DNA from 4 places in the Streptomyces sp. NPDC107517 genome. Region 4 is predicted to be linked to each of the others. Evidence: riboswitches for the same ligand, from Rfam matches in the RefSeq annotation. Region 4 holds a riboswitch; each other region holds the start of a gene.
The links. A riboswitch is a leader RNA that binds a small molecule or an ion and turns the genes downstream of it on or off. The one in region 4 is predicted to bind cobalamin.

Region 1 (2,192 bases), on a different contig from region 4:
GCCCACGAGCTCGATGGTGCCGATCAGGAACGCGACGGCGATCGAGAGGCCGGTGATGGCCAGGTTGTAGAACACCTTGCGCACCGGGTTCGAGAACGCCCACTGGTACGCGAAGTTCATGAACGTCCCGTCCAGGGTGTCGAACAGGCTCATACCGGCGGCGAACAGGAGCGGCAGGCACAGGATCGCGTACCAGGGCAGTCCGGCCGCCGCGCCGCTGCCCGCCATCACCATCAGCGTCACCTCGGTCGCCGTGTCGAAGCCGAGGCCGAAGAGGAAGCCGAGCGGGTACATCTGGCCCGGGCGGGTGATGGACTTGGTGAACCGGCCGAGGATCCGGTTCATGAACCCCCGTGAATCCAGGTGCTGTTCGAGCTCGGCCTCGTCGTACGAGCCCGCGCGCATCGCCCGGAACACCCGCAGGATCCCCACCAGGGCGACGAGGTTGAGCGCCGCGATGAGGTAGAGGAAGGACCCGGAGATGGTGGTGCCCATGACGCCGAGCGTCTGATGGGTGGCGGACCCCTCGTTCATGATCCGCCCGGCGAGCTGGGTGCCGCCGGCGATCAGCGCGGCGAGCACGACCACCACGCTGGAGTGGCCGAGCGCGAACCAGAACCCCACCGACACCGGGCGCTTGCCGTCGGCCATCAGCTTGCGGGTGGTGTTGTCGATCGCGGCGATGTGGTCCGCGTCGAACGCGTGCCGCATCCCCAGGGTGTACGCGGTGACGCCGAGGCCGATGCCGAAGGCCTTCGACCCCACCTCGTAGTGCTCCGGCACGACGAGCAGGAACAGCACGCCGAACGCGACGACATGGAGTGCGGCGATCACCGCGAGGAGCCCGGCGGTGCGGACGGTGTCCTCGCGCCGCCAGTGGAACGCGTCGCGTCCGGTCGCCGGGGACTTTACGGGCAGGGTCATGCGGTCACGCTCCAACACCTCGTGGAATCACTTCGTGAGATGCCGTGGCCGGTCTCCTGGCTGACGGGTGTCCGCGTCCGCCCCGGCCTTCCCAGCTGCGCGCGGCAGCCAGTGGCGTGGTGGGGCGAGGCGTCCCGAGTCGTCTCGTTGCCGAGGGACCCGGGGCCCGATCACAGTGGCGAGGGCCGCTTCGGTCTGGGTCTTTTGAGGGACCGTCACCGAATTCCCGAGCACCACGGCCCGCCCACAGTAGAGGCCGGTCGGTGACGCCTGCAAGGCTGCACAGCTGCGTAGGTGTGCGCGGGTATTCAAGATCACATCGGTGGCTGCGAGGATGGGGCCATGCATCTCGTCCCTGCCGAGCGCGCCGACCGCCGCACGATCGACGGCCACCGGGTCTGCGAAGCCATCGCCGCCATCGGTGAGCCAGGACATGTCCGCGCCTGGGCCGACCGGTTCTCGCTGCTCGCCGATCCCCGCCGCCTCGCGCTGCTCCTCGCGCTGTACCGGGCGGGGCCGCTGGCCGTGTCGGATCTCGCCGTCGCGACGGGCATGAACGACCCGGCGGTCTCACAGGCGCTGCGGCTGCTGCGCGCGGCCGGAGTGGTCGAGGGGGAGAAGGAGGGCAGGATCGTGCGCTACCGCGTCGTCGACGCGGCGACCGCGGACCTTCTCAAGCACTGCGCGACGGACGGCGCGCACTGACACGTGCGCGCCGTCGTGGCCTGCCGCTCCGTCCTTCAGTCCTGTCGGCCGTCGGCCCGGCGGCGCGCGGCGGTGATCTCCGCGTACGTGAGGTCGCGCCCCTCCCAGTGCGAGCCCTCGGCGGACTTGCCGGGCTCCAGGTCCTTGTAGACCTCGAAGAAGTGCGTGATCTCCAGGCGGTCGAACTCGGGGATGTCCTCGATGTCCTGCACGGAGGTATGGCGCGGATCGTGCGCGGGCACGCACAGGACCTTCTCGTCCATGCCCTTCTCGTCCCGCATCACGAACATGCCGATGGCGCGGCACTCGACGGTGCAGCCGGGGAACGTCGGATCGCCCACCAGGACGAGCGCGTCGAGCGGATCGCCGTCGCGCCCCAGCGTGCCCTCGATGTATCCGTAGTCCGCGGGGTACTGGGTGGAGGTGAACAGCATCCGGTCGAGTCTTATCCGGCCGACGGAATGGTCCATCTCGTACTTGTTGCGGGAGCCTTGGGGGATCTCCACGGTGACGTCGAACGCGTGGACCGCGTCGGTGCCGTGGGCTGCGTCGGTGTGTCGGAC
Region 2 (2,192 bases), on a different contig from region 4:
AGCACGGGGTTCATCAGGGCGCTCGGCTCGACGCGTGCGGCCTGCGCCTGCATGGCCTGCGCCCGCCCGATCTCGGCGCCCTCGCGCGTCACGAAGGAATTGAGGGACATGTTCTGCCCCTTGAACGGCGCGACTTTCACCCCCTGCCGCACCAGCCACCGGCAGATCCCCGCGGTGACCACGCTCTTCCCGGCATCGGACGTGGTCCCTGCCACCAGCAGTCCGCCACCACTCACGACTTCCCCCTCCGCAACAGTGCCCGCCCGGCGGCGCACACGCCGAGGGCCAGCCAGCTCACGCGCCGCGAGAGCCGCGCCGCCCGCTCGATGTCGGCGGTCTCCACGGCCCGGCCCGACGCGTTCAGTACGGGCCGGTGCTCGACCCGCCCGCCGTACGACAACGTGCCTCCCAGGCGCACTCCGAGCGCCCCCGCGAACGAGGCCTCGACGACACCGGCGTTGGGGCTCGGGTGCAGTCGCGCGTCCTCGCGCCACGCCGTGAGCGCGCCGCGCGGACGGCCGCCCGCGATTGCGGCCAGCACGCCGGTCAGCCGCGCCCCGGGCCAGCCGGCCACGTCGTCGAGGCGTGCGGAGGCCCAGCCGTAGCGGCGGTACCTGGCCGACTTGTGCCCGACCATGGCGTCCAGCGTGTTCACGGCGCGGAACGCGACGAGCCCGGGGACGCCGGCGACGGCGCCCCACACGAGCGCGCCCACGACGGCGTCGGAGGTGTTCTCGGCGACGGATTCGACGACGGCCCGCGCGATCCCGTCCGCGTCCAGGGCCTGCGGGTCGCGCCCGCACAGATGCGGCAGCCGTTCGCGCGCCGCGTCCACGTCACCGGCGGCCAGCGCGCTCCCGATGGCGCGCGCCTCGCGCCCCAGCGACGTACCGCCGACGACCGCCCAGGTGGCGGCGGCGGTCAGCGCGACGGAGGCGGCGGGGGAGCGGCGCGCGGCGCGCGCGGCGAGGCCACCGGCGAGGGCGGCGCCCCCGGCGCACACGGCGGTGTGCACGGCGCCCCACCCGCGGTGGTCACGCCACAGCACGCGCTCGACGGCGCCCGCGGCCCGTCCGAACGCGGCGACCGGATGCCCGCGGCGCGGATCGCCGATCAGGAGGTCGCCGAGGAGTCCGGCGGCGCTGCCGTACGCGAAGACGCGCTCGGCCCGCACGGTCAGCCCGCCGCTACGGCGAGGGGAACCCTTGTACTCGCTCTGAGCGGGAGCACCCGCAACTGGCAGCCGCGCATGGCGATATGTCCTCACTCAGGGTGTCCACGCCCTGGTTGGAAGAGACCGGCGGCGAGAGTTCCTGGCTCGCGGGGATCACTCCCCGGTGACAGTGGCGGGACCGCGCCGGATTCGCACCGGCTTCCTCTCCTGCTGCCGTAGATGGCCCCGGAAGTCCACCACGCCCCCCGAACGCCCGTCAACTTGCCGTTGACCTGCGAAGGGAGAGTGTGCTGAGGCCCACACGAAGCGGGGTGCGGGACGCCGTCGCGTCCCGCACCCCGCACTTCTGCCGGTTACCTCCGGTCAGGCGACGATCAGGAAGATCCCGTAACCGACGGCCGCCGCGCACAGGGCGAAGCAGGCGTACGCGCCGGAGACGGCGAGCCCCGCCGAACCGCCCTGGGCCGTCGCCGACTCCCGCTTGGCGAGCCCGACGATGCCGAGGGTGAACAGGCCCACGAGGGCCACCGTGATCACGAGGCTGACTCCGAACACGGAGCCGAGTGCTGCCCAGTCGATGTGCATAGCGCTGCTGCTTCCTTAGACCGTGGCCGGTCGCGCGGACTCCGCCGAGGGCGGGGCGGGCGAGGCGGGGATGGTGGTCTTCACGTCGGTGTCCAGGTCCGCGACCGTGCCGGCGGGCGGCGGGGTGACGGCCGCGATCGCGGTGGTCACGACGCCGGCGGGCTCGGCCGGGACGTCGACGCCGTCGATGTCGTCGTCCGTGACGTTCGTGTGGTCGATCGCGTTGCGCCGGGACAGCGCCCAGATGGTGCCGGCGCCGGCGATCAGGAGCAGCGCGGTGACGGCGACGCCCCACGAGCCCTGCTTGGTGAGGAACTCGGCGCCCGCGCCGACCAGACCGGCGGCCGGCAGGGTCAGGCCCCAGGCGATGAACATGCGGGTCGCGGTCGACCAGCGGACGACGCCGCCCTTGCGGCCGAGGCCCGCGCCCATG
Region 3 (2,192 bases), on a different contig from region 4:
ATCTTCTCCTTGTTCCTCGGGTGCGGCATCGCCTGGGTCAACACATACCTGTCGTTGCACGGAGTACGTCACCTCGCTCCGGGGCCGACGGCGGCGGTGCTCTGGTGGCGGTCCTTGGGCTCACCGGGATCGCGGGGCGGGTGCGCCGGCCGCGGCTCGCCGGCCGACCGGAACGTGCGCGATGGCTACCGGGCGCGTTCAAGGAGCCGCTCTACGCGCCGCCTCCTCTGCTGCAACGCATGGTCGAGGCAGGGCTGTTGGGCCGGAGGACCGGTCGCGGCTTTCACCGCTACGACGCGCACACCGCCAAGGACCACCGGGGCTGAGAGGCAGGCCCGGGTACCGCTGCCGGGATGAGGGCCCGGCGGCGGCGAGCGGACGAGGCGGGAGACGGCGCACGGGGACCGTCTCCCGCTCCGCCCGCTGGCTGCTTTCCCCCACAGACGTGTCACACCTCACCGTCCGAAACCCGGACTCCCTGCCATCGCCCGACCGGCGACCCGTAGGGTGACCGACGCAGCTGGTTCGCCCCGTCCGCCAGACGGGAGTGTCGCAAGAGGGAACCCGGTGGGAATCCGGGACTGCCCCGCAGCGGTGAGTGGGAACGACCGCCGTCATCACGCACTGGGCCCCGACGAACGGGACCTGGGAAGCGATGGCCAGTAGGAGCCTCGTACGAGTTCCGTACGTGACGAGGCGCGCCCACGAGTCCGAAGACCTGCCATCTGCCCGTGCCCGTACGACGCGCGCGCGGACATTCCGGTGACCTCGAGGGCGGGTCGGCGTACGTACCGAGCGGACGACCGCGCCTTGCCGCGCGAGGACGTGCCGCCGGTCTGCCACTCCTTCTTGACCGCGTCGGTCTCCGGGATCCCAGGGATACGTCTCTCGAAGGAGATCTCCGTGACCACCAAGACCGCGGCCGCGGCAGCACGGGCCACCGTGTACGGCTACCCCCGCCAGGGACGGAACCGCCGGCTGAAGAAGGCGATCGAGGGCTACTGGCAGGGCCGCGTCACCGCCGACGCCCTCCGCGCCACCGCCGCCGACCTGCGCCGGATCAACTGGCAGGAGCTCGCCGACGCGGGCATCGGAGAAGTCCCCACCGGCGACTTCTCCTGCTACGACCACGTCCTCGACACCACCGTCATGGTGGGCGCGATCCCCGAGCGCCACCGCGCCGCCGTCGCCGTCGACGCCCTCGACGGGTACTTCGCCATGGCTCGCGGCACGCAGGACGTGGCGCCGCTGGAGATGACCAAGTGGTTCGACACCAACTACCACTATCTGGTACCGGAGTTGGGCCCGGACACCGCGTTCACCGCCGACTCCACCAAGCAGGTCACCGAACTCGGGGAAGCCCTCGCTCAGGGCTTGTCCGCCCGGCCGGTCCTCGTCGGCCCGGTCACGTATCTGCTGCTCGCGAAGCCCGCGCCGGGTGTCGCCGCGGACTTCGACCCGCTGACACTGCTGGACCGGTTGCTGCCCGTGTACGCCGACGTGCTCGCCGATCTGCGCGCCGCCGGCGCCGAGTGGGTGCAGCTCGACGAACCCGCCCTCGTCCAGGACCGCACTCCGGCCGAGTTGAACGCCGCCGCACGCGCCTACCGCGACCTGGGCGCCCTCACGGACCGCCCGAAGCTGCTGGTGGCCTCCTACTTCGGACGTCTGGGTGACGCCCTGCCAGTACTGGCCAAGGCACCGGTCGACGGTCTCGCCCTCGACTTCACCGAGGCCGCCGCCGCGAACCTCGACGCCCTCGCCGCAGTCGGCGGCCTGCCCGGCAAGCGCCTGGTCGCCGGTGTCGTCAACGGCCGCAACATCTGGCTCAACGACCTCGAGAAGTCCCTCAGCACGCTCGGCACCCTGCTGGGCCTTGCCGACCGGGTCGACGTCGCCGCTTCCTGCTCACTGCTCCACGTACCGCTCGACGCATCCCTCGAGCGGGACATCGAGCCCCAGATCCTGCGCTGGCTCGCCTTCGCCCGGCAGAAGACCACCGAGGTGGCCACCCTCGCCAAGGGCCTGGCCCAGGGAACCGACACCATCGCGGCCGAACTCGCGGCCAACAAGGCCGACTTGGCCTCGCGCGCCGGATCGCCGATCACCTACGACCCGGCCGTCCGCACCCGCGTCACGGCCGTCACCGACACCGACGCACGCCGCTCCCAGCCGTACGCCGAGCGGACCGC
Region 4 (2,192 bases):
GAGGGCGAGCCCGGCGGTCATGGAGGCGGCCAGGAGCAGGGTGAGTGCGACCAGGGTGACGGCGAATGCGGCCCGGCGGCGCGGCTTCACCGCGGCGGATTTCTCGGCGTCCGTGGCGGACGAGGTCACTTGAAGCTTTCCGGGTGCAGCCCTCGCGCCAGGTCGCCCACCGCGTCCGCCGACCGGACGCCGACGAGGGTGTCGGTCAGCGGCAGCACGACGAAACGCTTGTTCTTGATCGCGGGCACGTCGGCGAGGGCGGGCTGGGAGAGCAGGAACTTCTTCTTCTGCGCGACGCTGGTGCCCGCGTAGTCGTAGATGGCGATCACGTCGGGCTTGCGGTCCACGACCTGCTCCCACGAGACGTCGCCGAACACGTCGTCCAGGTCGGAAAAGACGTTCTTGCCGCCTGCCAGTTTGATCAGTTCGTTGCCCAGGCCCTTGCCGCCGGCCGTGAAGGCGGACTTGTCGCCGCTGTCGTAGACGAACACGGAGACGTCACGCGCGTCCTTCACGGCCTCGCCCGCCTTGCCGACGCGAGTGCGCAACTTGGAGACGAGGGCGGACGCGCGGTCGGAGACGCCGAAGATCTTGCCGATCGTGCGTATCTCGGTGTACGTGTCCTGCATGGTCACCCCCTTCTTCCCGGCGCAGTTCTCCCGGTTGAGGTAGGTGTCGATGCCCGCGTCCTTGAACGCCTTGCGTGAACGGCCCTCCTTCTCCGCGAACGCGCTGGCGTACCCGCCATAGACGAAGTCAGGATCGCTGTCGAGGACCTTCTCGAACGACGGCGCCTCCTTCGACAGTTGCGGGATCGACGCGAAATCCTTGCGCAGAGCGGGTAGGACCGCCGAGTCGGGGTACGACGTGCCGACCATCCGGTCCTGCAAACCCAGCGAGAGCATCAGCTCGGCCGGGTGCTGGTGGATGGTCACCGCGCGGGACGGCGGCTTGGTGTACGTCGTCTTCACACCGCAGTTGTCGATGGTGACAGGGAAGCCCTTCGCCGCCGAGGCGCCTGCCTTCGGGGAGTCGGCGGTGGTGCCCGACGAGCCGCAGCCGGCCGTCAGCAGGATCGTCGACAGCGCGGTCACGGCCGCGGCGAGGCGCGCCGGGCGTCGCCCGCGCGAGGCTGCGGACGCCGCGGGCGACGGGGAGAACGAGAAATGGGGACGGTTGTGACCGTCGTGCATGGGAAGCCTCCTGCGGAGTCCGCGCTCCTCGGATCGGGCCCGCGGCAGGTCAGTGACCTGACTCCCGCGCACGCCCTGGGGACGTGCGCGGTCACAGTGGCGGGACCGTGCCGGACTCACACCGGCTTCCTGGCTCCTGCCGCGGCTTGACTTGGTGATCGTACGTAATGACCAGGTAAACGAGAACACCGGGTCGGACCGGGGTCAGGCGCCCCAGCGCAGGGCGATCGTGTCGCCGACACCGATGGCCTTGCCGCGGGAGGCGCCCGCGAAAGCCGCGCCGTCGACGCTCACCTTCCAGGTGCCGGAGCCGCTGTTGCCCTTGCCGTTGAGTGATGTGATCTGGCCGGTGCCGGAGGAGGGTGTGACACCGCTGACGCAGCCGGACGGGGTCGATGTACCGGAGGCGGCGTCGAGGACCGTGCCGAGCGTAGTGGTGGTGCCGGTCGGGGTGACGGCGACGGAGCAGACCTTGAGGGTGCCGGAGCCGTCGTCCACGGTCACGGCGAACTTGGCGGCGGTGCCCGAGGTGAGGGACGACTGGCCGACCCACTGCGGAGCGCCGGACGTCACCGGGGCGGGCGGGGCCGCGGTGAAGCCGCCGCCGGCGACGGCGCGCAGACCGTCGATCGACGCGTACGCCTGCGGTGCGGTGTCGCCGGGGAGGTACTTGAAGCCGCCGCCGGGGTTGAACTGCTGGCTGATCAGGAAGTCGACGGGGGTCTTTCCCTTGGAAGTGAGGAAGTCGCTGGTCTGCGGGTTGATGCCGCAGGCGTTGAGCCCGGAGACGGCCCAGCCGTTGGAGTCGGTGTTGACGCCGAACATGGCATCGAAGGCACCGGAGTTGGCGATCAGCTTGTTCTTGAGGAAGGTCTTGGCCTGCACGACGTCGGTGTCGGTGTTCGGCACACCGGAGACGCACAGGGCGGCCATTGCGGCACCGGTCATGTCGATGTCGCTGACCGCGGAGAGCTGTCCGGAGTCGCCTTCGGCCTTGCT

Region 1: linked by a shared signal. The riboswitch ahead of nicT (Nickel transporter NicT) and the one ahead of ACZ67T_RS32340 (ABC transporter substrate-binding protein) in region 4 are both predicted to bind cobalamin.
Region 2: linked by a shared signal. The riboswitch ahead of ACZ67T_RS07400 (cobalamin biosynthesis protein) and the one ahead of ACZ67T_RS32340 (ABC transporter substrate-binding protein) in region 4 are both predicted to bind cobalamin.
Region 3: linked by a shared signal. The riboswitch ahead of metE (5-methyltetrahydropteroyltriglutamate--homocysteine S-methyltransferase) and the one ahead of ACZ67T_RS32340 (ABC transporter substrate-binding protein) in region 4 are both predicted to bind cobalamin.

The regions. Positions count from the first base shown of each region.
Region 1 covers NZ_JBVJPM010000007.1:92,275-94,466, forward strand. The annotation lists gene nicT (Nickel transporter NicT) at 1-924, opposite strand, end outside; cobalamin riboswitch at 954-1,177, opposite strand; gene ACZ67T_RS18355 (ArsR/SmtB family transcription factor) at 1,267-1,629, shown strand; gene ACZ67T_RS18360 (inorganic diphosphatase) at 1,665-2,192, opposite strand, start outside.
Region 2 covers NZ_JBVJPM010000002.1:806,268-808,459, forward strand. The annotation lists gene ACZ67T_RS07395 (cobyric acid synthase) at 1-236, opposite strand, end outside; gene ACZ67T_RS07400 (cobalamin biosynthesis protein) at 233-1,174, opposite strand; cobalamin riboswitch at 1,286-1,427, opposite strand; gene ACZ67T_RS07405 (hypothetical protein) at 1,538-1,759, opposite strand; gene ACZ67T_RS07410 (inorganic phosphate transporter) at 1,775-2,192, opposite strand, start outside.
Region 3 covers NZ_JBVJPM010000044.1:6,186-8,377, forward strand. The annotation lists partial or broken gene ACZ67T_RS42545 (3-hydroxyacyl-CoA dehydrogenase family protein) at 198-326, shown strand; cobalamin riboswitch at 505-740, shown strand; gene metE (5-methyltetrahydropteroyltriglutamate--homocysteine S-methyltransferase) at 904-2,192, shown strand, end outside.
Region 4 covers NZ_JBVJPM010000018.1:17,468-19,659, forward strand. The annotation lists gene ACZ67T_RS32335 (FecCD family ABC transporter permease) at 1-129, opposite strand, end outside; gene ACZ67T_RS32340 (ABC transporter substrate-binding protein) at 126-1,193, opposite strand; cobalamin riboswitch at 1,224-1,348, opposite strand; gene ACZ67T_RS32345 (prenyltransferase/squalene oxidase repeat-containing protein) at 1,398-2,192, opposite strand, start outside.